4 regions of the Tepidiforma thermophila genome follow, and region 4 is predicted to be linked to each of the others. Evidence: riboswitches for the same ligand, from Rfam matches in the RefSeq annotation. Region 4 holds a riboswitch; each other region holds the start of a gene.
What was found. A riboswitch is a leader RNA that binds a small molecule or an ion and turns the genes downstream of it on or off. The one in region 4 is predicted to bind cyclic di-AMP.
Positions count from the first base shown of each region.

Region 1: it holds a riboswitch for cyclic di-AMP, as region 4 does, so the genes downstream of both, A9A59_RS06910 (glycosyltransferase family 2 protein) here and A9A59_RS02895 (MFS transporter) in region 4, are expected to answer to the same signal.
Region 2: it holds a riboswitch for cyclic di-AMP, as region 4 does, so the genes downstream of both, A9A59_RS13605 (hypothetical protein) here and A9A59_RS02895 (MFS transporter) in region 4, are expected to answer to the same signal.
Region 3: it holds a riboswitch for cyclic di-AMP, as region 4 does, so the genes downstream of both, A9A59_RS04150 (hypothetical protein) here and A9A59_RS02895 (MFS transporter) in region 4, are expected to answer to the same signal.

Region 1 covers NZ_PDJQ01000001.1:1,424,056-1,431,330, forward strand. The annotation lists gene A9A59_RS06885 (pyridoxamine 5'-phosphate oxidase family protein) at 1-471, shown strand, start outside; gene A9A59_RS06890 (CBS domain-containing protein) at 512-952, shown strand; gene A9A59_RS06895 (enoyl-CoA hydratase/isomerase family protein) at 968-1,756, opposite strand; gene A9A59_RS06900 (thiamine pyrophosphate-binding protein) at 1,789-3,435, opposite strand; gene A9A59_RS06905 (alpha/beta hydrolase family protein) at 3,505-4,224, opposite strand; cyclic di-AMP (ydaO/yuaA leader) riboswitch at 4,305-4,459, shown strand; gene A9A59_RS06910 (glycosyltransferase family 2 protein) at 4,455-6,224, shown strand; gene A9A59_RS06915 (enoyl-CoA hydratase/isomerase family protein) at 6,298-7,089, shown strand; gene A9A59_RS06920 (metal-sulfur cluster assembly factor) at 7,100-7,275, opposite strand, start outside.
Region 2 covers NZ_PDJQ01000001.1:190,028-197,302, reverse strand. The annotation lists gene A9A59_RS01010 (hypothetical protein) at 1-1,720, shown strand, start outside; cyclic di-AMP (ydaO/yuaA leader) riboswitch at 1,860-1,992, shown strand; gene A9A59_RS13605 (hypothetical protein) at 2,079-2,297, shown strand; gene A9A59_RS01005 (antibiotic biosynthesis monooxygenase) at 2,443-2,706, shown strand; gene A9A59_RS01000 (response regulator) at 2,939-3,706, shown strand; gene A9A59_RS00995 (vWA domain-containing protein) at 3,810-5,990, opposite strand; gene A9A59_RS00990 (DsbA family oxidoreductase) at 6,094-6,726, opposite strand; gene A9A59_RS00985 (enoyl-CoA hydratase/isomerase family protein) at 6,804-7,275, shown strand, end outside.
Region 3 covers NZ_PDJQ01000001.1:869,420-876,694, reverse strand. The annotation lists gene A9A59_RS04160 (cytidylate kinase-like family protein) at 1-619, opposite strand, end outside; gene A9A59_RS04155 (hypothetical protein) at 638-1,174, opposite strand; gene A9A59_RS04150 (hypothetical protein) at 1,171-1,653, opposite strand; cyclic di-AMP (ydaO/yuaA leader) riboswitch at 1,721-1,856, opposite strand; gene A9A59_RS04145 (NYN domain-containing protein) at 2,027-3,277, shown strand; gene A9A59_RS04140 (CTP synthase) at 3,288-4,913, opposite strand; gene A9A59_RS04135 (SufE family protein) at 4,987-5,448, opposite strand; gene A9A59_RS04130 (sulfurtransferase) at 5,528-6,397, opposite strand; gene A9A59_RS04125 (SDR family NAD(P)-dependent oxidoreductase) at 6,494-7,275, opposite strand, start outside.
Region 4 covers NZ_PDJQ01000001.1:609,224-616,498, forward strand. The annotation lists gene ileS (isoleucine--tRNA ligase) at 1-2,931, shown strand, start outside; cyclic di-AMP (ydaO/yuaA leader) riboswitch at 3,016-3,150, shown strand; gene A9A59_RS02895 (MFS transporter) at 3,230-4,558, shown strand; gene A9A59_RS02900 (alpha/beta fold hydrolase) at 4,563-5,393, opposite strand; gene A9A59_RS02905 (acetate--CoA ligase family protein) at 5,494-6,927, shown strand; gene A9A59_RS02910 (class I SAM-dependent methyltransferase) at 6,962-7,275, shown strand, end outside.

The DNA of each region.
Region 1 (7,275 bases), 810 kb from region 4:
CCCGAAGAGCTCGACGAGCTCATGCTCACCACCTGGAACATGCGCATCGCCACCATCGGCCCGGGCACCCGCATCAACCTCACCCCGCTCTGGTTCGGCTGGGCCGGCGGCAAAATCTACACCTACTGCCGCGGCCAGAAGGTCGAAAACCTCCGCCGCAACCCCACCTGCACCGTCCTCGTCGACCGCAACGAGCGGTTCCCCGAACTCCAGGGCGCCATGTTCCAGGGCACGGGCCGCGTCCTCGAAGACGCCGCCGCAGAGGCCGCCGACCCCCACCTTGAAGAGGTCCGCTGGCAAATGGGCAAAAAGTACGCCGGCGGCCACGGCGAACCCGCCGAGCCCCGCCGGAACGACGCCACCGCCCGCGGCCGCAACTGGCGCTGGGTCGTCGTCACCCCCGAGCGCGTGGTCACCTGGGACAACTTCAAACTGCCCAACCTCCGCCGCAGCCGCGAAACCGGCGCTTGACAGGCCCGTATACTGGGAATCATCCGGCAAGGAGGTCCCAATGTACGGCTTCGTCAGCAGTGTCCTCGCCGAGAAGGGCCGCCACGTCTACACCGTCGAACGGTCCGCCACCGTCGCCGAGGCCGTCCGCCAGATGAACGAAAAGGGCATCGGCGCCCTCCTCGTTGTCGAAGGCGAACGGCCCGTCGGCATCTTCACCGAACGCGACGTCCTCCGCAGGGTCGTCGACGCCGGCCGCGACCCTGCCCTCACCCGCGTCGCCGAGGTCATGACCCGCGACCCCGTAACCATCTCCCCTGAGTGGCACGTGGAGGAGGCCATGCAGCTCATGACGGGCCGCCGGTTCCGCCACCTGCCCGTCATCGAAGATGGCCGCCTCGTCGGCATGATCTCCATCGGCGACCTCCTCCGCTGGGTCACCATCCACCAGGAAGACCACATCCGGGCGATGACCGACTACATCACCGGCCGTCTCAGCTGATCGGCCGGCCCCCGGTCACCGCCCCTTGAAGACGGGCTCCCGCCGTTCGACAAAGCTCAGGGCGCCCTCCCGGTGGTCCTCCGTGGTGAAGAGGTAGGCGAGCGCGTTCCCGATGAACTCGCCCATCTCATCCATCGTGGCGTGGCGCGAGCGCCGCAGCCCTTCCTTCATGTAGCGCATCGCGATCGGCGGGTTCGCCGCAATTCTCCTCGCCAGGCCCATTGCCGCCGGCAGGAGCTCCTCGTGGGGAACCACCCGCGACACCAGCCCGATCGCCAGCGCCTCCTGCGCGCTGATTACGTCCCCGGTAAACAGCAGCTCCGCCGCCTTCGAGGGCCCGACAAGCTGCGGCAACCGCCACAGCCCGCCGAGGTCGGCCACGAGGCCCCGCTTGATGAACAGCTCCCCGAACTTCGCCTGCTCCGACGCAATCCGGATATCCGCGAACAGCGCCAGGTCCATCCCCCAGCCGACCGCCGGGCCGTTCACGGCCGCAATTACCGGCTTGTCGCACTCGAGGATGGCCGCGGCCGCCGGCGTCGGGCGGGGCTTCACTTCGCGCAACCGGGTCACCGTCTCCTCGCGCTGCTCGCCCAGCATGATCTGCTTCACATCGTCGCCCGAGCAGAACGCCCGCCCTGCGCCCGTCAGCACGATGCACCAGGCGTCCGGGTCGCGGTGCAGCTCTCGGAACGTCTGCTCCAGCTCGGCATACATCTGCCGGTTGAGCGCGTTCATCACCTCCGGCCGGTTCAGCGTCACCACCGCGACCCGCCCGTCCCGTTCCACCACGATGTGGTCCATACTGCCCACCTCCCTGCCGGTGCCCGGCAGGCTTACTTGAACTCGTATCCGCCCTTCACCCCCGCGGGCTCCGGGTCCATGATCACGTTCACGCACGCCGGCTTCCCGCTGGCGAATGCCCGCTCGATCGCGGCCTTGATCTGCTCCGGGTGTTCCACGAACTCCCCGTGGCCGCCGAGGCCCTCCACCACCTTGTCGTAGCGCGCATTGTCCCCCAGTACTGTCGCCGGGGTGCGGCCCTCCCCGTACTGCGCCTTCTGCCCGACATAAATCTGGTGCCAGCACCGGTCGTTCCCAACCACCGAAACGATCGGCATCTTAAACCGCACAAACGTGTCGAAATCGAACCCGTTCAGCCCAAAGGTGCCGTCGCCGTTCACCATCAGCACCTTCTTCTCCGGCGCCGCAACTGCCGCCGCCATGCAGAACCCGGTCCCGACCCCGAGCGTTCCGAACGGGCCCGGGTCCATCCACTGCCCCGGGTTGTTGATCGGCAGCACGCTCGCCGCAAGCGCCACAATGTCGCCCCCGTCCCCTACCACGATCGTGTCGTCATCCACGAACTCCGCAATCTCCTTGCACAGCCGGAGCGGGTGAATCGGCACCGCATCGGAGTTCATGAAGTACGACCGCTGCTCATCGGCCTGGTTCTCGAGCCCCCGCAGGTACGTCATCCACTCCTTGTGCTCCGCCTTCCCAATTTCCGACGTAAGCTGGAGGAGCGCCTGCCGGATGTTCGCTTCGATACCGATCGTGAAGTCCCGGTTCCGCCCGATATCCCGCGGATCGATGTCAATCTGGATGACCTTTGCCGCAGGGTTCCACGCCGGCGGCCGCCCGTACTTCAGCCGGAAGTCGATCGGCGTCCCGAGGATGACGATGACGTCCGCCTGTGCGAAGGCCGGCTTGCGCGACAGCGAAAAGAAGTTCGGGTTGTCCTGCCGCAGCGTGCCGCGCCCCATCGCGTTCGTGTAGACCGGCACATCCGCGGCCCGCGCGAACTCCGCCAGCTCACGGTGCGCCCGGTGCCAGAACACCCCTGAGCCGGCCATGACCATCGGCTTCTCCGCCTCCCGGATCAGCTGCGCCGCCTGCTTGATGAGCTCCGGGTCGCCCATGATCTCGCCGGTCACCCGGTAGTTCCGCGGCCACTCCAGCGAATCTTCATCCACCCGCCCGAACAGCACGTCCGAAGGCACCTGCAGGAACGTCGGCCCGTACCTGCCCGTCATCGCCTCACGGAACGCCATCGCCATGTAGTACGGGAGCCGCCGCGTCTCGTAGACCGTCTGCGCCCACTTCGTGATCGGCTTCATCACATCGAGCAGCTCAATGTCCTGCAGCGAACCCATGTCGTATTGCCGAAGCGGCGACCGCCCGCCGATCACCACCATCGGGCTCGACGCCTGGTAGGCGTTCGCTACTGCTGTCACAACGTCAGTGACACCAGGCCCGGCCGTCACCACCGCGACGCCCGGCTTGAACGTGATCCGCGAATAGCCGTCCGCCGCATGCCCGGCCGACTGCTCATGCCGCGTATCGATGATGCCGATGTCGTTGTTCAGGCAGCCCTCGTAGATGTTCTGGACGTGCCCCCCGGAGAGCGTGAAGATGTGGCTCACGCCCTCCTGCTTGATCATCCGGGCGATAATCTCGCCCCCATCGATCATGTTCCCCATGGCGAACTCCAGTGCCGGTATGCAGTGCTCGCGAGTATACGCATCGGCACCGCAGGCCGCTGCCGCCGCTCACAGCTTCGCAACCATCCACTCTTCCGCAAGCCGCACCACGTCGGGCCCAATCTCGAAGTGCCCGCCGGGGAGCCACTGCAGGTCCTTCTCCCCCGGCAGCGCCGCATAGAGCGCCTCGGTCCGCTCCCGCGGAATCAGCTCGTCGGCGGTCTTCCCAATGACTCGCACCGCGACGCCCCCGAGCCGCGCCACGTCGGAATCCGGCCCGGCCGCACTCCCCGCGAGCCCGCCCTCGCCCACCAGGCAGAACGCAGCCGCCCGAAAGCGACCGCTCCGCGCCACGGCCGCAATCCCGATCATGCTCCCCAGCGAGTAGCCCACATATCCCAGCCGCCCCGTATCAATCGGCAGCACGCCCGGCAGCAGCTCGAGCATCCGCCCAACTTCCGCAGCAAATTGCGCACGAAACGCCTCATACCGCTCCGGCTGGCGGAAGAGCGCCATCGGGTCGTGCGTCTGCCGCTCGCCGTGGAGCGGAGCATCCAGTCCCACGCACACCCACCCGCGCTTCGCCCACCGCATCCCGATTTCGCTCACCCAGTAATCCTCTTTGCTCCCCATTCCCGGGTGCTGAATCTGCACCATCGGCATCAGCTCCTCCGTGCCCGCCGGGAGGTAGGCCACCCCCGGCACCAGCTCCTCCCCGCACCTGAACCAGAAATTGACTTCCCGGATGTCGCCGATGAGCGATTCGCGAACCTGCAGCTCGTTTGCCATGCTCTCCTCCGTCCATCTGCTGCCGCCCGGGGGTCTTGACGCTTACGCGTACCGGGCGAACGATGCCTGAAGCGGGCTCGTCGCCCGCAGCGCCTAGTCTGCCCCTCCGGGCAGAACGGGGGAACCAGTTCTCGGGGCGAATCCGCCCGGCCGGCACCACAACCCGGCGACGGCGGAGCGGCTATCTCCGGCCGCAGCCCGGCAGCTAACCTCGGCGGCGTAGGAAGACCTTGTTCGAGGCCACCCCGCATATGGTCTCCAGGCCTTCCGTTTCCGCCGTTCCGGCGCAATCTCGCGGCGAAAAGCCGGTCCTTTCCGTCTACGCCAGCTCCCCGCTCTGGGAGCGCCTCGGCAACGCCATCCCCCTCGCCCTCTCCCTCCTCCTCATCAGCTTCATCTTCTGGGGGCCCTTCAAGGCGCCCCTCCTCTTCGCCGTCCTGAGCGTCGCCTTCTTCGTCTACTGGCTGTTCCGCAGCTACTCCGTCGCCATCGCCTGCGCCATCGGCCTCCGCCGCATCAAGCACTGGAAAGCGACCGACTGGCGCGCCAAATACGCCGCCCACATCGCCCGCTCGGGCCTCCCCAACCGCTGGACCTGGCCCCGCCACCTCGTCATCATCCCCAACTACAAAGAGTCCGAAGAGGGACTCGCCCGGACCATCGATTCCCTCGCCGCCCAGTCGGTCGCCAGCCAGCTGGTCGTCGTCCTCGCCATGGAGGACCGCGAACCCGGCGCCCGCGAAAAGGCCGCTCGGCTTATCGCCCGCTACCCCGGCGTCTTTGCCGACATCTTCGCCACCTTCCACCCGGCCGGCCTCCCCGGCGAAACGCCTGGCAAGGGCTCCAACGAAGCCTGGGCCGCCCGCGAAGCCCACATCCGCCTCATCGAAAACGGCGGCGACGACATCCGCCGCTACACTGTCACCAGCTGCGACGCCGACGCCGTCTTCCATCCCTCCCACTTCGCCGCCCTCAACTACCTTTTCCTGGCAGCGAAGAAGCCCTACCGCACCTTCTGGCAGCCCACCATCTTCAACTCGAACAACATCTGGGAAATCCCCGCCCCCCTCCGCATTCCCGATGGCCTCTCCGGCATCAACCGCACCTCCAACCTTCTCATCCCCGGCAGCGTCCGCTTCCCGACCAGCTGCTACTCCCTCTCCTGGCAGATGCTCCACGAAGTCGACTACTGGGACGAAGAGGTCATCCCCGAGGACTGGCACCTCTACCTCAAGTGCGCCTACACGCTGGGCGATGACGTCAACGTCGAGCCGCTCTTCCTCCCGCTCGGCAACGACTGCGTCCTCGCCGATGGCTACTGGAAGACGCTGAAAGCCCATTACGCCCAGTCGGTCCGCCACGCCTGGGGCGCCAGCGACATTCCCTACGCCTGGCGCGCCGCCATGCACCCGCGGTCCCCGCTCTCCTGGCGCCGCCGCCTTGTCCTCGCCGGGGCCGTCACGAAAGTCCACGTCCTCTGGGCTGCCCAGTGGTACATCGTCACTCTCGGCATCTTCCTGCCGTCCCGCTTCGCAGCTCAATTCGATGCCCCCCTCCCGGGCTGGTGGGTCCACCGGTACCCGGTCCCGGGCACCGGCTGGCACCCGGAGCACCTCCTCGAACCGTCCCGCTGGTTCCGCATCGGCCCCGAAGGCATCTTCGAGCCGACCATGTGGCTCAACCTCCCGGGCATCCTCGTCGGCCTCTGCCTCTTCCCGCTCCTGGTCATGATCGTCTTCGAGCTGCGGACTCGCGGCCCGCGCCCGGCCTATGTGTCCCGCTGGGTCTACCTCACCGGGCTCCTGATGTGGCCGCTCATGGCCGTCATCACCTTCTTCTTCGCAAGCCTGCCGGCCCTCCACGCCCAGTGGAAGCTCGCTTCCGGCAGGGGCCTCGTCTACCGCGTCGCCGAAAAAGGCAGCCGTGGCCTGCCCGTCCGCACGGCGGTGGTCCCCGAACCGGAGCCCGGCGAAGCCGTCGTTGTCGCCGGCGGCAAGTAGCCGACCGGACGTCGCGAAGCCCCGGCAAATCCCGTATCGTGCCATCCGCAGCAATCCGCGGAGGCCCCTGCCCGTGCCCGACGTCGAATACACCCTCGAAGGCTCCACCGCCGTCCTGCGCCTCAACCGCCCCGAAAAGATGAACGCCATCACCTACGAAATGCTCGGGGCCATCGAAGACGCTGTCCGCCAGGCCGGCTCCGACGATCGCGTCCGCGCCCTCATCCTCACCGGCACCGGCCGCGCCTTCAGCGCAGGCACCGACCTCCAGCAGCTCTCCGGCCAGCCGCCCACCGCCGGCCGCGCCGAAACCTATGGCCGCGCCTACAGCGAAAACCGTCCCGCCCCCTGGACCTTCGCCTCAATCCCCAAGCCCACCATTGCCGCCGTCAACGGCGTCGCCATCGGCGTCGGCGTCGAGTTCACGTCGCAGTGCGATTTCCGCATCGCCGCCGAATCCGCCCGCTTCGGCTGGGTCTTCGTTCACCGCGGCCTCATTCCGGATACCGCCGCAGGCACCTGGCTCCTCTCCCGCATCGTCGGCCTGCAAAACGCCGCCTACCTGCTTTATTCCGGGGAAATCATCTCCGCGACCCGCGCCCTCGACATCGGCTACGTTCATGAGGTCGTGCCCGACGCCGAGCTGATGGAGCGGACGCTCGCCTTCGCCCACGAGGTCTCCCGTGGTTCGCCGCTCGCCATCGCAGAGACGAAGCGGCTCCTCTACCAGTCCCTCACCCGTGACCCCATGGACCACCTGGCCGACAGCACGGCCACCATCACCCGCCTCTTCGCGAGTGAGGACTTCAAAGAAGGCGTCCGCGCCTTCCTCGAACATCGCGACCCGGAGTGGAAGGGGCGCTGACCCCTTCCCGTCACCAGATCCCGAGCGCCATCTTCACGTCCTCGCTCGCCATCGTCCGCGGATCCCACGGCGGGTTCCAGACGATCTGCACGTCGACGTCCTTCACGCCCGGGAGCTCCCGCAGCTTGGCATACGCCTCTCCCCGGATAATCGGGCCGAGCGGGCACCCCGGGCTCGTCAGCGTCA
Region 2 (7,275 bases), 420 kb from region 4:
CATCGCCCTTGCCGCCTTTGTCGGCGGCTACGCCGGCGAACTCGACCGCGCCGCCTGGGCCGGCGGAGCTTTCCTCGCCGGCTTCGCAGCGCTCGCCCTTGCCAGCCTCCTTGCCGCCCCCATCGACGCCGATGACGGCCGCCCCGCCGTGGTCACTCCGTTTGCGTCCACCGCCCTTGCGCTTGCGGCCGGCGCCGGGCTCTTCGGTCTGGCCAGCCGCGTCGCCGGCGAAGGCCCATGGGCCGCGGCATCGCTCATCGCGCCGTTCGCCGGTGGGGCCGGCCTCGCGGCCCTGGTCGCGGCCCTCGGCCCCGCCCCCGGGGCCTCCCGCCCGGCCGCCGGGCCGCTGGCCGGCGGCGCAGTCGCAGCGGCGGCCATGGCTGGCCTCCTCGCGTCCGGCGAACTCTCCGCCCTCTCCGGCGATGCGGCATGGAGCGCTTTCCCCCTTGTCGTCACCGCCAGCGTTCTCGCCGCCGCCGCCATCGCCCTCATCCCCGGCGCCGTCCTCGCAGCGTCGGGCCGGTCATCCGCCCCGCTCCTGGCCGCCTGGCTCGCCGCCGTTATCGCAGCCCTCGCCGTGGTCGGTGCCGCCATCGTGCTCCTTCCCGCCGGAGCCGGATGGGCCGCCGGCGCGGCCGGGGCCGGCCTGGCCGCCGGCCTCGTGCTCGCCCATGGCGGCATCCTCCCCGCCACCGGCGCTGACCGCCTCCCCGGGCGCCTCCTCCCCTGGGCGGCCGCTGCCCTCGCCCTCGCAGTCGCCTGGGCGCTCGGCCGCGAACTCTCCGGCGAAGGGTTCGCTCCCGCCGCTGCCGGCCTCTACGGCCTGGCCCTCGCAGCCGGCGCGGCCGCAGGCCCGGTCGTCGCCAGGCTCGCCCTCGTCCCCTTCGCCCCGCCCGTTCCCGCCGCCGCCATCGACGTCGAGACCTGGGCCCGCCCCGGCGAGGCCGGCTTCGCCGTGGCCCTCGCCACGGCCCCCGCCCGGCCCCGTCCGGCGAACGCCGTCCCGGCCGCCGGCATCGCTGCCCTCGCCGCGGTCGTCCTCGCCCTCACCCTCGGCCCCCACGCCCGGCACGAGCTCCTGCGCACCGCCGAGGCCGACCCCGTCCGCACGGCAGCCATCGTCCAGGACCTCGGGCTCCTTCCCACCGGCGCAGCCGACCGCTACGCCTACGCCAACGACCTCCAGCAGCGCCGCGCTGCCCTCGAGGAACTCCGCCAGGAGATCCAGGACGACGCCGACTTCGGCCCGGCCGATGTCCGCCTGCTCCTCGCCGCCGACGCCTCCGCCCGGGACACCTTCGTGCAATCCCGCCTCGCCGCCGGGCAGCTCATCCCCGGCGAAGCCGCGCGCATCTCGGCCGCGCGCCGTCCGCTGCCCGCGCTTCTCCCGCTCCCCGGCACGTCCGCCGGTGCCGCCGTCGGCCTCCTCACTGGATTCGCCGTCATCGCGGCAGCCGGCTTCTCCTGGCGGCCCGGCACAGCAGCTGCCTCGCTCGCGGCAGCGTTCGGACTGCTGGTGCTGCTGCTCGTCGTCGGCCCGGCCCTCCGCTTCTTCGGGCCCGGCGAGGCCGACCCCCTTGCGTTCGTCGCCGCCCTCGCCCTGGTCGCAGGCCCCGGCGCCGCGCTCATGGCCCGCGACGAGACTCCCGGAGCAGCCCCGGCCTGTGGTCTTGCCGCGGCGGGACTCGCCCTCGCAGTCACCGCCGGCCTCCTCGCGTGACGCCCCCGCAGCCGGGATTCCCCGGCTCAGCCAGAAAATTGTGACGAAAAGCGCAAAGACCTATTGACAGCCTCCCGGCCGGTTGGTAGCTTGCGGCAGGTGAACGGCGTTCGCGTCGTTCACGTGCGCGTTCAGTGTTTCGCACCACCTGCCTAGTGCGCCGCACGGCGCAGCGGGGGACCCAACGTCCCGGGGCGAACGCGGCACCCGCCGCAAGGGCGCCTTCCGCCCGAGCCCGTCAGCTAACCCCGTCGGCAGTCTGGAAGGCCTGGCGAGCAGGTAGCTCGTTTCGAGGTCTTTTTTTCTGTCCTCGAACTGCACCATAACGTCCGCATCGAAAGAGGAGGGAACTACCGTCATGCCAGCTTTGCAGGAAGCACCGCCAAAGTCGTGCCCCAAGTGCCGCGGCTCCATGATCGTCGAGCGCGACTGGCACGGCACCTACGGCAGCTGCATCATGTGCGGCTACGTCCACGAAGTGCTCACCAGCCCGCCCGTCGACCTCGCCGCCGAAGAGGCTGCCCTGCCCCAGCGGCAGCGCCGCCGCCAGCCCTCCCACGGCAAGCTCCGGCTCTGACCGCACCGCGGCACACCCCGGCAGCCCTGGAAACGGAACCCCCGCGCAGGCGGGGGTTCCGTCTTTTCGCCAGCACCACCGCGCACTAGAATTCGCCCTCCGGAGGTAGCAGAGCACACCCATGCCGTACATTCGCCTGTCCATCATGAAGCCCCGCCGCGGTGAAGATGCCCGCGTCGAAGAACTCCTGCGCAAGCTCGATGAGGCGGTCGCCGCCACACCCGGCTGCCAGGTCACCTACCTGATGCGCCCCCACGACGACAGCGGCGAAATCGCCCGCCTCGCCATCTACGACTCCGAAGAGGCCGCCGAGCACGCCGCCAACGATACCCACATCATGGCCCTCCGCTCCGAAATCCACCTCTGCGTCGAGCCCGGCCATATCGAGCGCGCCTTCTTCACCATCTGACACGGGCTCCGGTCCCGCCCGCCTCCGGCCGGGAAACCACCGATTCCTGCCCCCGGGTGCCCCTATCCCCGGGTCTTTGCGCGCCACGATTAGGGTTTTTGCCAATACGCCCGCGCGAGGCACGCCCTAGACTCCTCCCTGTCGCCGGACCCCCGCCACCTGGCGCAATCCGACACGGCACGGCCCACCAGCCAGCGCCGGAGACCATCAGAGGAGTTCGACCGTGAACCAGATGCGCCCCCAGCCCAGGACCCTCCCGGCCCGCTCCACCGCCAGCGCCGCCCGCGGAGCCGGCCCCATCCGCATCCTCCTCGTCGACGACCACGCCGTCATCCGCCAGGCCCTCCGGATGCTCCTCGAAGCCCAGCCCGAGCTCGAAGTCGTCGCCGACGTCGAAAACGGCCGCGAAGCCGTCCAGGCCGTCGAACGCCTCCAGCCTGATGTCGTCCTCATGGACGTCGTCATGCCCGGCCTCAACGGCCTCGAAGCCACCCGCCAGATCCGCCGCATCGCACCCTCCACCCGCGTGGTCATGCTCAGCGGTTTCGTCGACGAAGACCAGCTCCTCGATGCCATCCGCTCCGGCGCCTCCGGCTACATCGTCAAAAAATCCGACGTCTCCGAACTCGTCCTCGCCATCCAGACCGTCCACCGCGGCAACAGCTACTTCTCCAGCTCCCTCTCCGAAGGCTTCGACCTCGCCGAAGTCCTCTACCAGGCCAAGCGCGCAGACCAGCGCAACGGCATGGATACCCTCACCAGCCGCGAACGCGAAGTCCTCCAGCTCATCGCCGAGGGCTACACCAACCAGGGCATCGCCAACGAACTTTACATCTCCGTCAAAACCGTCGAAGCCCACAAGGCCCACATCATGGCCAAGCTCCACGCCCGCAACCGCACCGACCTCATCCGCTACGCCATCCGCAAGGGCATCGTCCGCCTCGAAAGCGTCGACGAAGCCCAGGCCATGCTCGACGACGCCGAAGCCGCCGCCGGCTAATCCCCGCACCTCCCGCGGTCGCGGACAACGAAGAGGGGGCCCATGACCGTGGGCCCCCCTCTTCGTTCAACGTCAACGTCGCCCGCTGCGGCGCCAGCTTGCCCTATCCCATGCCCGCCAGCCGCTTCCGCTTCTGCGCCACGTAGTCCACCAGGATGTACTCGCCCAGCTTATCCGGCGTCGTGTAGAACACCCGCCCCTTGTTGATCCGGGCCACCTGGTTCACGAACTCCTTCAGGTAGTAGTTCCGGTCCAGCATGAAGGTGTTGATGGTGATCCGCTTCTGCGTGCACCGCTTCACCTCCTTCAGCGTCTCCCGGATCGTGATCGGGCTCGGCGGGTAGGCGAAGTACGAGCGCCCCCGCTCCAGGTGCGCCGTCGGCTCCCCGTCCGAAATCATGATGATCTGGCGCGTCCCCTGCGTATGCTTCGCCAGCAGCCGCTGCGCGATGATCAGCGCGTGGTGCATGTTCGTCCCCAGCACCGACTCATCCCACCGCACATACGGCAGCTCCTCCGTCTTCAGCTCCCGCGCATATGCGCTGAACCCGATGATGTACAGGCTGTCGCGCTGGTACTGCGACGAAATCAGGTTGTTCAGGGCCATCGCCACCTTCTTCGCCGCCTGGAATGAGCCGCGCAGCGCCATCGACCAGCTCAGGTCGAGCATGATCACCGTCGCCGTCTGCGTCAGCATCTCCGTCCGCGCCACCTCGAAGTCGTCCGGCTTCAGTTTCAGCGGCGTGCCCGGCCCCTCCCGGTACATCGAGTTCATCATCGTTTTCTGGATGTCCAGGTAGAACGGGTCCCCGAACTCATACGGCTTCGTCGTGTCCGTCCGCTCGCCGCCGGTCCCCGTCTCCCGCACCTCGTGCTTGCCGAACGTGTCCGCCTTCAGCTGCTGGTAGATCTCCGCCAGCGCCCGCTGGCCGATCTTCCGCGTGCCGCGCGGCGTCAGCTCCCACTGGTTCCCCTTCTTCCGGATGTACCCGGCCTCTTCGAGGATCTCCAGGAACTGCTTCAGCTGCTCCAGCGCCTCCCGCGCCTCCGGCCCGAGCAGCTCCTCCAGCTTGTCCGCATCGATGTCCTCGATGTCCCCGCCGTACTGCGTCCGCTCGATCTGCCGCTCCAGCTCGTCGATCGACTGCATCTGCTCCATCAGCTGCATCGCCGACTGCAGGTCCAGCTCTTCCTCGCCCCGGAACGGGTACTGGTTCCGAAGGTCCCGCATCGGGTAGAGGTACTCCAGGTTTTGCGCCAGCTCGTTCAGCGCCTGCTGCAGCTCCGGGTCCCCAATCTTGTCCGAGAGCAGGTCCTGCAGCTGCTGGCGCAGGTCCCCCGGCAGCGAATCGAGCAGCGACTGCATCTGCCCCATCTGGTGCTGCATCTGCCGCACCAGCTCGTCCAGCGACTGCGGCGGGTTGTCGCCGAACAGGTCGCCGTACTTCTGCATGAACTCCTCGAAGTTCGGCTCCCGCCCCGCCATCCGGTCCTGCAGCATCTGGTTCAGCTCGCGGACCATCTCCTTCATCCGCTGCAGGTCCTCGGGCGACATGTTCGCAATCTGGTTGTAGAGATCCTTAAAGAAGGTATCCATCATCGCCTTCTTCAGGGACTCCAGCAGCTCGTTGAACTTCGCCTGCGCCTCCGGGTCCATGAACTCGTAGTTCTGGAGCTGCCGCACCTGCCCCGCCACATCCTGCGGCAGGTTCTCCAGGAACTCCTTCTTCCGGTTGGCGATGTTCCGCAGCATCTCGGCGAACTCGCGCGGCGGCGTCGGCTGACCGCCCTGCTGCCCCTGCTGGCTCCCCTCGCCCGGTTCGCCCTGCTCGCCGCGCTGGCCCTGCTGCTGGCTCGCCTGCGCACCCTGCTGCCCGGCCGGCTGCTGGCCTGCCTCGCTCCGCTGCTGCCCCGGTTGCGTACCGCCGTCCTGGTGCTCGCCCCCGGCCCGGTCCGCTTCCTCCAGCCGGCGCTCAAGCGTGTTCCGCTCCAGCTCAAGGATCTCGTCCAGCTTCCGCTTCAGGTCATCGAAAATCGACGAAAGGTCGAACCGGTCGAGTTGCTGCCGCCGCTGCTGCCGGAGTTGCTGCAGCAGGTCCCGGAGGCCCTGCATCCGCTGGCCCATCGGGTTCCGCATCCCGCGCTGCATCAAATTCCGCAGCGCGTGCTGCAGGTCCCCGAAATTCATCAGGTCGTCCGTGATGTTGTCCAGGATCTGGTCCGGGTCGAGCGCCGGCACCTCCTGCGTCCCATCCCACATCGAATAGCGGTAGCGCATCGCCATCGGTCCAAACCTCCCCGGGGCGCGGAACCCGCGCCGTGTTCCACGAGCGTAGCCGAATCGCAAAGGGTTGTCAGTCCGCCCTCACCCGTGCGGAAACCGCCTGCTACCCCTGCCGCCGCCGCGGCACCCCGAGCCGCTCCATCACCGCATCGAACACCGCCGCATCCTGGGCCCCAGGCAGCACAAACCGGTCGCCGAACACGAACGTCGGCACCCCCGAGATCCCCGCCTCCCGCGTCCACCCGATCGCCTCCAGCACCCGCGGCCGGTAGGTGTGCGCCTCCAGCGCCGCCCGCAGCGCCTCCACGTCCAGCCCGGCCCGCTCGCCCACGGCCAGCACCACCTCCAGCTTCCCGATGTCCTCCAGCTCCGTGAAATACGCCCGGAACATCTCCCGGGCATACTCCCGCGCCCGCCCCGCCTCGTGTGCGAACTCCGCCCCCTCGTGCGCCAGCACCGAATTCGACGTCCACTCCCGCCCGCGGGTGAACCGGATTCCCGCAGCCTCCGCCCGCAGCTCCATCGCCGTCGGCGGGTCTCCCGGCCGCGTCATCGGCCGCCGCGGCTTCCCCTCCGGCGGCGTCGAAGGGTCCAGCAGGTACGGCACGTGCCGCACCTCCACCTCGTACTCCCGCTCCACCCGCTCAATCTCCACCAGCCCCAGGTAGCACCAGGGACACACGAAGTCCGAAATCACCAAAACCTGCAGCGGCCTGCCCGCACCGTCGTCCATCATCGCCGGCACCATACCCCGCTCGACACCTGCCCCGCAATCTGCTCCACTCCCCGCACCAGCTTACCCGGGGGTGAAGCATGACCTTCGAACACCTCACGCTCGACATCGCCGACGAGATCGCGACCGTCACCCTCAACCGGCCCGAAAAGCTCAACGCCCTCAACCGTCCCCTCCAGCAGGAAATCCTCGACGTCTGCCACCGGCTCAAACACGATGACGGCGTCCGTGCCGTCATCTTCACCGGCGCCGGCCGCGGCTTCTGCTCCGGCGCCGACCTCTCCGGGCCCCTGCCCGAAACGCCCGACCGCGTGCCCTGGCAGCAGCTCACCGATGAGGACAGCTGGGTCGGCCGCCAGGCCCGCGCCGTCTACACCATCGACAAGCCCACCATCGCCGCCATCAACGGCATCGCCGCCGGGGCGGGCTTCTCTCTCGCCCTCGCCTGCGATATCCGCATCGGCAGCGAACAGGCCCGTTTCAAGACCGTCTTCATCGAGCGGAACCTCTCGCCCGATTCCGGCATGAGCTACCTCCTGCCGCGCATCGTCG
Region 3 (7,275 bases), 260 kb from region 4:
CGGAGAGGATGACGCGGGCGGCGGCTTCCGGCGCGAGCCGGTCGGTGGAGACGGTGAGGTCGTAGCTGGCGGGGTCGAGCCATTCGGCCCCGAAGTATTCACGGAAGTAGGCGACGCGCTCGCGGTCGGTGCGCTGGACAAGGGCGCGGGCGGCGGTTTCGTCGAGCCGCGCCTGCGCCATGAGGCGGCGGACGCGCGCGGCTTCGCTGCCGGTGATGAAGACGCGGAGGACGTCGGGCCGGGCCCTGAGCATGAACTGGGCACCGTGGCCGAGGAAGACGACGCGGCCGTGATTCGCGAAGTCTTCGACGACGTCCTGGATGAGCTGGCGATAGTCGGCGGAGGTGAGGATGGGGGTGGCGTCGATGTTGAGCGGCTCGCCCCACTGCAGCGAGGCCGCGGAAGGGGTGCGGGCGAGCGCTTCGATGATGCGTGCGAAGAAGGATGGACGGCGCTCGGCCTCGGCGATGGTCTCGGGGGAGACGCCGGCTTCGAGCGCGGCTTCCTGGACGATGCGGTAGTCGAGGAGGCGGTAGCCGAGCCGCTCGGCGACGATGGCGGCGACCTCTTCGCCGCCGGTGCCGACCTGGCGGGCGATGGTGATGGCGGATATGGTCATCGGCCGGCTCCTTTCGGGTTAGTCGACGACGGTGAGTTCGGAGGGGCTGGTGGCGGCGATGGTGAGGATGCCGCCGATTTCTTCGATGGTGCCGCGGACGCAGATGTCGCGGTTGGCGAAGCCGAGGAGCGGATCGGCCGGGAAGTTCTGGCGGCTGCCGGATGGGACGATGACCTCGACGCGGAGGAGGGCATCGAAGGGGGCGCCAACGGCGAGGACGGCATCGCTGTTGCGGTCCATGACGCCGAAGACGCGGCCCTGGAGTTCGACCTGCTGGCCCCGGTTGAGGCGGGCCTGGAGGGGTGTGATGGGGTTGGTGCAGGTGAAAGTGGGCGTAAAGACGACCGGCGTCGGGGTGGCGGCCGGGGTGGTTGCCGCGGGTGTGGGCGACGCGCCCGGGGTTGCGGCGGTAGGCGAGGCAGCGGCCGGGGTCTCGGTGCTGCCGGGCGTGGGTGTCGGGTCATCGTTGTCATCGCCGCCGCAGGCTGCGAAGGCAAGGCTGGCGGCGAGGACGGCGGCGGCCCCGGCGGCGCGAGCGCCGCGGGGGATCCTCATGACGCCGCCTCGAGGGTGCGGCGCCCCGGGATGGCGACGGCCGGCGCGAGGGCCGGAGAGAGCCGGTGGACGGGCCAGAGGAGCGTTCCGTGGGTGAACTCGGCGGTGGAGGGATGGAACTCGACCGGGCCGGCGCTGCCGCAATCGACGGCGATTTCGCCGCTCAGCTCGCGAATGACGGCACGGAGCTCGTCGAAGCGGACGACGCGGAGGGAGACGGCCGGTGATTCGGGCGCCGTGTGGGCGAAGACGCCGGTCTGGGGGTGGGGCTGGACGTTGCCGTCTACGGGGAGATGGACCTCGCAGAGGAGGTCGGACCTGACGCGGATGAAGGGGAGGCCGACGATCCGCTCGCCGGAGACGAGCGCCCAGGAGCGGAGCCTGGTTGCGGCCTCGCGGATGCGGGCCAGGTTGAGCTCGGTTTCGCGGTAGACGGTCTTGCGGGGAAGGATGGTGGACGGGGAGATGGCGTACTGCACTGCGCGTACCTCCTGTGTGCTGGCGGCGGGCGGGAGGGCCCGCCTGGTTCCGGGTCGCAGAGGAGGCAGAGGCTCCTCCGAACGCCTACGGGGTTAGCTGACGGGTTCGGCGTCGGAAGTCGCCGTCCTTCGCTGTGGAAGGATGCACCCCAGGTGATGGGTCCCCCGTTCCCGGCGCGGCCGGGATTCGGCTCGTTCACACTACCACATTCGGAGCGGCCGTGCGCGTCGACACGGAAAAATGCGGGGGAATGCGGATGGGCGGCGGGGGAGCGGGTGGGGCCGGATGCGGGCTTGCGGTTGCGGCGGGGCCGGGGGCTGCCGGGAGGCACGGTGCACAGCGGGCGGCGGGAAGTTCGGCTACGATCGCGGCATGCGGGATGGCGGAAATGGGCCCGGGCACGATGACGTCGCGCTGCTCGTCGACTGGGAGAACCTGAAGTTCAGCCTGATGCAGCGGAACCGTCGTCCGAATGTGACGGCGCTGCGGGAGGCGGCGGAGCGGTTCGGGCGGGTGGCCTACGCGCGGGCGTACGCGGACTGGATGGACCCGGTCCAGGCGGGCGACCCGGCGTCGCTGTATACGGCGGGGCTGGAGCCGGTGTACGTGCTCACCCGGCGGTACACGACGGCGGAGGGCGAGGCGCGCATCCAGAACTCGGTCGATGTGAAGCTGGCGGTCGACTGCGTGGAGGCGAGCCACCTCTACCCGAACATCGGGACGTTTGTGATCGCCTCGGGCGACCACAGCTTCTTCCACGTCGTGATGCTGCTGCGGGCGCGGGGAAAGCGGGTGGTGGTGATCGGGGTGTCGTGGGCGACCTCGGCGCAGCTCGTGCAGCAGGCCGACGTGGTGCTGTACTACGACCTCGACGTGGAGCCGGAGGTCGACCGTGCTGCTGCAACGCCGGTGAGGGAGCCGGCGGCGGTGGAGAAGATCGAGCCGCGGCTGGCCGCGGCGGCGGCGCGGGCGCTGGAGCTGGCGCAGGCGAAGGGGCCGGTCTCGGCGGAGCCGCGGGAGGTCGCCGAGGTGCTGAAGCAGATCCTCGCGATTGTGGAGGACTTCCGGACGAACGGGCGCGACCTGCCGCTTTCGCTGGTGGGGCAGGAGCTGCAGAAGCGGATGCCGCAGGCGGACTTCCAGCGGCTGGCGCGCGGCCGGGCGGGCGACTTCGCGCGGGCGCTGCACGAGAGCGGGCTGCTGATGATGGTGAACGCGGACTTTACGGACTGGCTGTTCCTGCCGAATGAGCGGACGGAGGCGATCGAGCGGCCGCGGAACGTGGGGCAGGAGCTGGCGAAGTACGACTACGCCAAATTCAACTACAACGACCTGACCGAGGAGCAGCGGCGGGCGGTGATCGTGGCGATCCACGACGAGCGGAACAAGCCGGGGGTCGGGTGGCTGACGTTCAACCGGATCGTGGACACGCTGAAGCCGGTGGTGCGGCGCGAGGAGTCGGACGTGAAGAACCTCGTGAACAGCATGCTCTCGTGGGGTGTGCTGCGGGTCGGCGAGGAGCGGACGGGGCATTCGCCGGAGACGGGGCAGACGTACCAGTACAAGACGTTCGAGCTGGATTTGCAGAACCCGGACGTGCGCCGGGCGCTGCACCTGGAGTAGGCGCGGGCGCTCAGGCGGTGGCGGGGGCGGCGGCGCCGGCGGCCCGCCGGGCGAGGGCGGCGGCGATGAACTCGCGGAAGAGCGGATGGGGGCGGTTCGGCCGGCTCTGGAGTTCGGGGTGGAACTGGGTGCCGAGCATGAAGGGGTGGCCAGAGATTTCGGAGATTTCGACGAGCGAGCCATCGGGGGAGGTGCCGCTCACGCGGAGGCCTTCGGCTTCGAGGCGGGCGCGGTAGGCGTTGTTGAACTCCCACCGGTGGCGGTGGCGCTCGCGGACGAGGTCGGTGCCGTAGGCGCGGCGGGCGAGGCTGCCGGGAAGGAGGCGGCAGGGGTAGGCGCCGAGGCGCATGGTGCCGCCGAGGTTGACGACGGCGTGCTGCTCTTCGAGGAGGCTGATGACGGGGTGGGGTGTTTCGGGGTCGAACTCGGTGCTGTTGGCGCCGACGAGGCCGCAGGCGTGGCGGGCGAATTCGGTGACGAGGGCCTGCATGCCGAGGCAGAGGCCGAGGTAGGGCGTGCCGGTGGTGCGGGCGTATTCGGCGGCGCGGATTTTGCCTTCCCAGCCGCGTTCGCCGAAGCCGCCGGGGACGACGATGCCGTCGACGCCGGCGAGGAGGTCGGCCGGGTCGCGGGTTTCGAGGGCCTCGGCGGGAACCCAGCGGATGGCGACCTCGGCCTCGTGGGCGATGCCGGCGTGGACGAGGGCCTCTTTGACGGAGATGTAGGCATCGCGGAGTTCGACGTACTTGCCGACGACGGCGACTTCTGCGGCCCGGCGCGGGTGCTTGAGGCGGTAGACGAGGTCGCGCCATTCGGCGAGGTCGCGCTGGCCTTCGAGGCCGAGGCGGTCGAGGACGAAGTCGCCGAGGCCGCGTTCTTCGAGGGTGATGGGGACTTCGTAGATGGTGTCGGCCGTCTCCATGGGGATGACGGCGCGGGGCTCGACGTCGCAGAAAAGGGCGACCTTATCGGTGATGTCGCGGGGAACGGGGTGGTCGGCGCGGAGGACGATGGCGTCGGGCTGGATGCCCTTGGAGCGGAGTTCGCGGACGGAGTGCTGGGTGGGCTTGGTCTTCAGTTCACCGGTGGCGCCGACCCAGGGGAGGAAGCAGACGTGGACGCTGAGGGTGGCATCGCGGGGCTGTTCGTGACGGATCTGGCGGATGGCTTCGATGAAGGTTTCGCCTTCGATATCGCCGACGGTGCCGCCGACTTCGCAGATGAGGACGTCGCAGCCGGTCTGCTCGGCGACGCCATAGATGCGGGCTTTGATTTCGTTGGTGAGGTGGGGGACCTGCTGGATGGTGCCGCCGAGGTAGTCGCCGCGGCGTTCGCGTTCGAGGACGGCAAGGTAGACCTGGCCGGAGGTGACGGAGGAGGCGGCGGTGAGGTCCTGGTCGATGAAGCGTTCGTAGTGGCCGAGGTCGAGGTCGGTTTCGGCGCCGTCGACGGTGACGAACACCTCCCCGTGCTGGTAGGGGGACATGGTGCCGGGGTCGACGTTGAGGTAGGGGTCGAGCTTCTGGATGGAGACTTTGATGCCGCGGGATTTGAGGATTCGGCCGAGGCTGGCGGTGGTGATGCCTTTGCCGACTGAGCTGACGACGCCGCCGGTGACGAATATGTACTTCGGCATGGCCTCCTGCGTCCCGCGGTTTGTTCGATGCTACGGTGCGGGGTGGGCGCGGTCAACGAACATTTGTGTTACGTCACGCTGAGCCGGACTGTGCGGCGCGGGCGGCGAGGCGCTGGCGGGCGAAGGCGGTCACCATATCGGCGATGCCCATGAGGCCCATGCCTTTGCCCATGGAGACCTCTTTGCCGAAGACGGTGAAGACGCTGTCGCAGGGGACGGCGGCGACCTCTTCGAGCGGCTGCCCGGAGAGGGTCTCATCGAGGATGACGGCCCAGGCCTTGGCGGAGAGGCCCTGCGGGTTTTCGACGGCGAAGTGGAACTTCAGGGTGCCGTCGGGCAGGTCTTCGGCCCAGACGTAGGCATCGGATTCGCACTTCTGGACGTGGTGTTCTTCGGGGAAGGGGCGGGTTGCGATCCGCTCGGGAACCTCTTTGAAGCGGTCGGCGTACTCGATGAGCATCTCGATCCGCTCCTGGCGGTCGGCGAAGGCGAAGTCGTCGATGACCTGCTGGAAGGCTTTGGGGGGCTGGGCCATGGGGGTGCTCCGGGAGGGCGTGCGGCGGGCAGACGGGCCGCCCGCCGCACGGGTGCTTCACCAACCAGCGTAGCGGAGTTCAGCGCTCGATGGGGACGCCGACGGAGTTGCCCCACTCGGTCCAGGAGCCGTCGTAGTTGCGGACGTTGGGGTAGCCGAGGAGGTACTTGAGGACGAACCAGGTGTGGGAGCTGCGTTCGCCGATGCGGCAGTAGGCGATGACCTCGTCGTTGGGGGTGAGGCCGGCTTCCTGCTCGTAGATCGCCTTGAGCTCGGCGGCGGACTTGAAGGTGCCGTCTTCGGGGTTGGCTGCGCGGGCCCAGGGGACGTTCTTCGCCCCGGGGATGTGGCCGCCGCGGAGGACACCCTCCTGGGGGTATTCGGGCATGTGGGTGCGCTCGCCGGTGTACTCCTGGGGGCTGCGGACGTCGACGAGTTTGACGCCGGTGCCGAGCTTCTTGAGGACTTCGTCGCGGAAGATGCGGATTTTGGTGTCGTCGCGCTCGGGCGCGCGGTACTCGGTGGGCGGGTAGGTGGGGACGTCTTTCACGAGCGGCCGGCCTTCCTTCTCCCACTTCAGGCGGCCGCCGTCCATGACCCTTGCGTTGGTGTGGCCGAAGAGCTGGAAGACCCAGAAGGCGTAGCAGGCCCACCAGTTGTTCTTGTCGCCGTAGAAGACGACGGTGGTTTCGGGGGTGACGCCGATGCGGCTCATGAGCTTTTCGAAGCCGGCGCGGTCGAGGTAGTCGCGGCGGAGGGGGTCGTTGAGATCAGCGGCCCAGTCGACCTGGACGGCGCCGGGGATGTGGCCGGAGGGGTAGAGGAGGGGGTCTTCGTTCGATTCGATGATGCGGACGGAGGGGTCGTTGAGGTGCTGGGCGACCCATTCGGTTGAGACGAGGACTTCGGGATGAGCGTAACCGCGAGTAGCGATTTCGGGGTCGGTCATGGGGATGCTCCGTTCAGTTCGGGGGAAGATTGCGGCAGGGCCGCGAGGCTGATTGTAGCCCGGCCAGTTCAGAAAGTCGAGCGATCGAGTCAACAATCAGGAGGAGGCGAGAAAGTCGTCACGGCCCGGGAGGCGACGGGTGAGCTGGCCGCCGTCGACGGGGAGGTTGTGGCCGGTGATGAAGCTGGAGGCATCGGAGGCGAGCCAGAGGACGGCTTCGACGACGTCGTCGACTGTGCCCATGCGGCGGAGGGGAGTTTCGCGCGTGAAGGCGCGGACGACGGGCGGGATGAACATGTGGGCGGTCATTGGAGTTTCGATGAGCCCGGGGGAGACGACGTTGACGCGGACACCCTGGGGGCCGTATTCGAGGGCGGCGATCCGGGTGATGTGGTTGATGGCGGCTTTGGAGCCGCCGTAGGCGGCGAGCCCTTCGCCGACGAGGAGGGCGGTGATGGAGGAGATGGTGATGAGTGAGCCGCCGCCGGTGGCGGCCATGGCGTTGGCCATGTGGCGGATGAAGGAGACGGCGCCGAGGAACTGGACGCTGGCCATGTTGTAGAGCCGCTCGGGGGTGAGGTCGCGGATGGGGGTACTCTGTTCGAAGCCGGCGCAGTTCAGGGCGACATCAAGGGTGCCGAAGCGGTCGAGTGCGACGCGGGCGAGGGCTTCGACCTGGTCGTCGCGGGTGATGTCGCAGGGGACGGGGATGGCGCCGCATTCGCGGCCGAGGGCTTCGAGTTCGGGGAAGCGGCGGGCAGCGGCGATGACGGTGGCGCCTTCGCAGGCGAAGCGGAGGGCGGCAGCGCGGCCGATGCCGGAGGAGGCGCCGAGGACGACGGCGACCTTGCCGGCCAGCCGCCCGGCGGGCTCTCCCG
Region 4 (7,275 bases):
CCCGAGATCGAGGAGTACGGCATCGCCGCCTTCAACGAGAAGTGCAAGGAGTCCGTCTCCCGCTACGTCGAAGAGTGGACCCGCCTGAGCGAGCGGATCGCCTTCTGGGCCGATTACGACAACCCCTACGTCACCTACGACAATGGCTACATCGAAACCTGCTGGTGGATCTTCAAGCAGCTCTGGGATGCCGGCTTCGTCTACCAGGACTACCGCTCCACGCCCCACTGCCCCCGCTGCGGTACCAGCCTCAGCGACCACGAAGTCGCCCTCGGCTACCAGGACGACGTGCCCGACCCCTCCGTCTTCGTGAAGTTCCGCATCCCCGGCGATGCCCTCGCCGCCGCAGGCTTCCGCACCGACAGGCCGCTCGCCCTCGTGGCGTGGACCACCACCCCGTGGACGCTCCCCGGCAACGTCGCCCTCGCCGTCAAGAGCGATGCCTCCTACGGCGTCTACGACCTCGGCGACGAGGCCGTGGTGCTCGCTGAAGCCCTCGCCCCGCGCGTGCTCGGCGAGGGCGCGCAGCCGGCCGCTTCGCTCCGCGGCGAGCAGCTCGTCGGCATCGCCTATGAACCGCTCTACCGGCCCGAGCTGCTCGGCCACCCGGTCCGCCGTTTCGGCGACGACGGCCGCCTCCGCCCGCTCGCGCCCGGCGAATCGACCGATGGCCTCCGCCGGGTCATCGCGGCCGACTACGTCTCGCTCGAAGACGGCTCGGGCATCGTCCACATCGCCCCGGCCTTCGGCGGCGAGGACTTCGAAGAGGGCAAGCACTACCGCCTCCTCTTCGCCCAGCCGATCGACCTCCGCGGCATCATGGCCGAGGGCCTGCCCGGCGCCGGCAAATTCGCCAAGCAGGCCGACCGCGACATCGAGCGCGACCTCGAGGAGCGCGGCCTGCTCCTCAAGAAGGGCACCATCCGCCACACCTACCCCTTCTGCTGGCGCTGCGGCACCCCGCTCCTCTACTACGCCAAGCCGAGCTGGTACCTCCGCACCACGGCCCTCCGCGAGCAGCTCCTCGCCGGCAACGAACGGATCAACTGGTACCCCGAGCACATCAAGCACGGCCGTTTCGGCAACTGGCTCGCGAACAACATCGACTGGGCCGTCAGCCGGGAGCGGTACTGGGGCACGCCCCTCCCCTTCTGGCGGTGCGATGCCTGCGGCGAGACGGCCTGCATCGGTTCCCGCGCCGAGCTTATCGAACGGGCCGAAGACCCGGAGGCCGCCCGTGCCCTCGACGACTTCCACCGCCCCTTCGTCGATGCCATCACCATCCGCTGCGCGGCCTGCGGCGGCACCGCCCGGCGCGTCCCCGAGGTGGCCGACGCGTGGTTCGATAGCGGCGCCATGCCCTACGCCCAGTGGCACTTCCCCTTCGAGCACGAGACGGAGTTCCAGCGCCACTTCCCGGCCGACTTCATCTGCGAGGCGATCGACCAGACCCGCGGCTGGTTCTACACCCTCCACGCCGAGGCCACGCTCCTCCACGCCGCCGGCGCCATCCCCGACGGCATCGCCTACCGCAACGTCATCTGCCTCGGCCACATCAACGACGAAAAGGGCAACAAGATGTCGAAGAGCCGGGGCAACACGGTCGACCCGTGGACCGTCATCGACCGCCACGGCGCCGATGCCACCCGCTGGTACATGTACGCCGCCAGCCCCGCCGGCTCGCCCCGCCGCTTCAGCGCCGGCCTCGTCGAAGAGGGGCTCCGCCGCTTCCTCCTCACCCTCTGGAACACCTACAGCTTCTTCGTCAGCTACGCCAGCATCGACGGCTTCCGCCCCTCCGGCCGCTGGGAGCCGGCCGCCGAAATCGACCGCTGGCTCCTGAGCGAGCTGAACGCCCTCATTGTCAAAGTCACCGATGAGCTGGAGGCGTACGACCCGACCGACGCCGCCCGCGCCATCGAAGCATTCGTCGACGACCTGTCGAACTGGTACGTCCGCCGCTCCCGCCGCCGCTTCTGGCGCGGCGCTACCGAGGGCGACGCCGACAAGCAGAGCGCCTACGAAACGCTCTACGCAGCCCTCACCACCCTCGCGAAGCTGCTGGCGCCGTTCACGCCGTTCGTCGCCGAGGAGCTCTGGCAGAACCTCGTCCGCACCGTCGACCCCGCCGCGCCCGAGAGCGTCCACCTCGCGGCGTGGCCCGAGCCGGACCCGGCGCGCATCGACGCCCGCCTCAACGCCGAGACACAGCTCATCAAGCGGCTCTGCTCCCTCGGGCGCGCGGCCCGCGCGAAGGTCCAGATCAAGGTGCGCCAGCCGGTCGCCGAGGTGCTCGTCAGGCTTCGCGACCCCGCCGAAGCCGCGGTCGTCGAGCGCAACCGGCACCTTGTGCTCGAAGAGCTGAACGCGAAGGCGCTCCGCATCGTCGAGGACGAGACCGCCGTCGTCGCCTACGACGTCAAGCCGAACCTCCCGGTCCTCGGGCCGAAGCACGGGCAGGCGGTCGGCGCCATCCGGCAGGGGCTGGCGGCGATGGACCCCGCCGAGGTCGCCGCCGCCGTCCGCCGCGGGCGCACCGTCACCGTCGCCGGCATCGAGCTGGAGCCCGGCGACATCCTCCTCCAGGCGCAGGACCGCGAGGGGTACGCCGCCGCACAGGAGGCCGGCTACACCGTGGCCGTCACGACGGCCATCACGCCCGAGCTTGCCGATGAGGGGCTCGCCCGCGAAATCGTCCGCCGGCTGCAGGACCTCCGCCGCGAGGCCGGCTTCGAGCTCGCCGACCGGATCATCGCCTGGGTTGCCGGCGACGCCGATGTCGCCCGCGTGCTGGAGCGCCACGGCGCCTACATCCGCGGCGAGACGCTCGCGCTCGAACTTCGCAGCGAGGAGCCGCCCGCCGATGCGGCCCGCGCCGAGGAGGACCTGGAGGGGACGCCCGTCGTCTTCGGGGTGCGCCGGGCGCGCTGAGCGGCTGTCTCCGCGGCACCGGCCGGGGACTGGTCGTTCGCCGTTCGTGAACCGTGTGCAAACCGGCCGATCACGGGCGGCGTATACTGTGCGAAGCCGAATCTCCGCCCACGCGGAGAGCGGGGGACCCAACGCACGGGGTGAATCGCGCGCAGGCGCGTAGGCAACTCCCAATGCCGAACCCGTCAGCTAACCTCGCAGGCTCTTGGGAGAGACGCGGAACCGGCACCTCCCGTCTCTCGAGGCCACCGGCCGCACCGCACCCGGCGCGGCCACCGGACTGTCACGGGGGAACGGGATGGATTCCCGCGAGCCGTCATCGCTTCGCTTCGAACGCGCCCTGAGCTACGCCGCGCGGTTCACCGCGCAAACGTCCCAGAACATCTGGCTGGCCGCGCTCTTCCTCGTCGCCGGCACCGGAGCGAAGCCTGCGCTCGACCTCTCGAGCCTCTTCATCGCCATGCTCCTGCCCTCCATCCTGCTCGGCCTGCCGGGCGGGTCGATTGCCGACCGGCTCGGCCCGGGCAGGGGCTACGCCTTCGGGGCGCTCCTGCGCTTCCTGCCGGTGGCCGCCGGCACCTGGCTCCTCGATGGCGGCACCAGCGCCTGGGTGCTCGCCTTCCTCTACTCCACCGGCTCCCAGGTCTTCACCCCGGCCGAGCTCGCCCTCGTCCGGCCGCTCCAGGCGAGCCATGTCGGCCGCGTCCACTCCTGGCTGGCGGCGCTCCAGTACGCCGGCCAGGCCGCGGGGATGCTCGTGCTCGCGCCCGCGCTCTACTTCCTCGGCGGTCCCACGGCGATGGTGATCGGCGCTGCGGTCGGCATGTCCCTCCTCTTCGCACTGACCGTGGTGCTGGCCGTGCGGGTTGCACCGCTGGCCCGGGCGTTCGCTGCCGGCAGCGCCCGGGCCGCCCTCAGCTTCCGCGAGACGATCGCCTTCTTCGGCCGCGAATCGCTCGCCCGCTACGCCCTCGTCGCCCTTGGGCTGAAGATGGTGGTCTCGAAAGGGATCGTCGTCGCCCTCCCCTTCTACCTCGAGCGCGACCTCGGCCTCGGCTGGGAGGCGATGGCGTACCTCTTCGCGCCCGGGGTCCTCGGCGTGCTGGCCGGGCTCTGGTGGTGCAGCCGCGAGCTGACCCTTGCCCGCGCCCACGAGGTGCTCAGGCTCGGGCTCCTCGGCCTGCTGGTTGCGCTGGCGGCGCTCACCGCCCTCGATTACGGCATCACCGCGGTCGCCCAGTACAGCCACATCCCGCCGGTGGCCCGCCTCGAAGCCTCGATGAACACCACCTTCGCGGTCGCCATCCCCGTCGCCTTCCTGCTTGGGGTCTCCCTTTCCGGGCTCCTCATCGCCGGGCGCGTCGCGCTCACCGAGACGGCCCCGGCCGGCCAGCACGGCCGCGTCTTCGCCGTCCAGCTCACCCTCACCGAGACGGCGATCTCCCTGCCGCTGCTCGCCCTCGGCGTGGGCACCACCTACGCCGGCGCCCGCGTCACCCTCGCGGCCATGGCGCTGCTCGTCGGCGGCTTCCTCCTCCTCGCCGAGCTCGACCGGGCGCGGTTCCTCCGCAGGGTCGGGCAGCCGGCCGACCTCCTGCCCCGCCCCGCAGCCTCGCCCGGGGCCTGACGGCTCAGCCGAGCAGGAACGGCCGCACCGCCTCGAGGAACCCCTGCGGCCGCTCGAGCGGGATCGAATGCCCCGCCCCCGGCACCTCCACCAGCCGGCAGTCCGGGATCGTCGCCGCCATCCGGGCCGCAACCTCCGGCGCGAGCACGTCGCTCCGCTCGCCGCGGACGAGCAGCGTCGGCGCAGCAATCTTCGCGAGCTCCCGCCACGAAGCCTCCGGGTCCGGCCGGCTGATCGGCCGCGTCCCATCGCGGAAGGCGCGGTCGTACCGGAACGTCCAGGTCCCGTCCTCCAGGAGGAGGAGGTTGTTCAGCGTGCGGCGGCGCGCCTCGGCGGGGTCGGCGTTCGGGTTCGCCCGGAGCGCCCGTTCGACCGCCTCCTCCGGCGAGGCGAAGATGTCCGGCGCACGCACGCCCGACTGGATGCGCGCGGCCCCGGCTGCGTGGACCTCGGGGCCGATATCGACGATGACCAGCCGCTCGACCGCCCCGGGGTAGCGGGCCGCAAAGAGGTAGGCGTTGCGGCCGCCCATCGAGAGGCCGAGCAGCGCGAACCGCTCCAGCCGCAGCGCCTGCGCGAAGGCGCGCAGGTCCTCGACCATGGCATCGGCCGTGTAGTCGTCGGCCCAGGCGCTTTCCCCGTGGCCGCGCTGGTCGAGCGCGTAGAGGTGGAACTGCGGCTGCATTGCCGCCGCAAAGGTGTCCCACGAGCGGGCGTGCCCGGTGAACCCGTGCAGCAGCACGAGCGGGGGCCGCCCGGGGTTCGGCCATTCCCGGTAGTGGAAGCGGAGGCCGCGCAGCAGCGCGTACTGGTCGAGCGGGGGCGGAAGCGTCACAGGTGGTCCTCCGTCGGGCGCAGCGTCGGTGTGCCGCGGATGCTACGCTGCCCGCCCGCGTCCGCAACCCCGCAAGCCGCCCCTCCCGTACAATCCGGGCGTGACCCGGTTCCCTTCGACGCCCGACCTCGACCTCCTCTTCCGTCCCCGCTCCGTTGCTGTCGCCGGCGCCTCCACCAACGTCGACAGCCCAGGCCACGACTACCTCGAAGCGATCAAACGGCAGGGGTTCAGCGGCCCCATCTACCCCATCAACCCGAAGGCCGACACGGTCGCCGGCCTCCGCGCCTACCCCTCCCTGCGCGAGGTGCCCGGCCAGGTCGACCTCGTCATCTCCTGCGTGCCGGCCCCCGCCGTCCCGGAGCTGGTCGAACACTGCGGCGAAAAAGGCGTCCGCTTCCTCCACCTCTTCACCGGCCGGTTCAGCGAAACCGGCGACGCCGAGGCCGCCCGCCTCGAACAGGCGATCGCCCGCCGCGCGGCCGAGCTCGGAGTGCGCATCCTCGGCCCGAACGGCATGGGCCTCTACCACCCGGCCGGCGGCCTCTCCTTCCGGCCCGACTTGCCGACCGACCGGGGCGGCGTCGCCTTCCTCAGCCAGTCCGGCAACAACGCCGTCGAGGTCATCACCCGCGGCAACGCCCGCGGCCTCGCCTTCGGCAAGGTCGTCAACTACGGCAACGGGCTCGATATCACGCCGGGCGAACTCCTCCGCTACCTTGCCGACGACCCTGAGACGACGGTCATCGGCGGCTACGTCGAAGGCGTGCCTGACGGCCGCGGCTTCTACGAAGGACTGCGCGCTGCCGCCGCCCGCAAGCCGGTCATCATCCACAAGGCCGGGCGCACCCGCGCCGGCGCCCGCTCCGCGGCCTCCCACACCGCCGCCCTCGCCGGCCAGGCCGAGCTCTGGAGCACCGTCCTCCGCCAGGCCGGCGCCATCGAAGCCCGGAACCAGGACCAGCTCCTCGACCTCATGGTCGGCGCCGCGCTCCTCCGCCCGCCCGCCGGCCGGCGGATCGCCATCGTGGGCGGCGGCGGCGGGCGCAGCGTCCAGTCGGCCGATGCCGCCGAAGAGAACGGCTTCGAGGTCGTGCCCCTCCCGCATGCCGTGCGCGAACGGGTCCGCGAGCGCGCCCCCATGCTCGCCGATTGGGTCGGCAACCCGGTCGACCAGTCGATCCTCGCCGGCAGCGGCCTCTCCTCGAACGGCCTGCTCGAGCTGATGCTCGAAGGCGACCACTACGACCTCGCCATCGCCAACGTCGGCGAGGACTGGTTCTTCGGCCGGCCCGATGCCGCTGACCGGCTGAAGCACGCCTGCGGCCGGCTCGCCGCCATCGCCGCCGCCAGCACGAAGCCGGTTGCCGTCGTCCTCGGGCCCACGGAGACGCGCAACCGCGACCACCGCGCCCTCGTCGACGAGGTCCGCGACGACTTCGTCGCCCGGGGCATCGCCGTCTTCCCGAGCGTGGAGCGCGCCGCCTTCGCCCTCGGCCGGCTCGTCCAGGCCGCGGAGCGCCGCCGGGCCTAGCATGCCGGCAGGCCGCCGGCGGGAGGTTTTGCACATGGGCACCGACGACGTCCTCGCGCACTACCGCGGAGAGGCGCTCGCCGAGCGCATCCTTGAGGCCGCCCGCGCGGCCGGCGTCCACCCGCTTACCCCGGCCGCGCTCGCCCCCGCCGACCAGTTCCACATGGGCGGCCTCCGCGCCACCCGCGAACTCGCCCGCCTCGCCGGCATCGGCCCCGGCGACCGCGTGCTCGACCTCGGCTGCGGCCTCGGCGGCCCCGCCCGCGTGCTCGCCGCCGAGTTCGGCTGCGAGGTCACGGGCGTCGACCTCTCGCCCGAGTTTGTCCGCTCGGCTGCGGTGCTGACCGA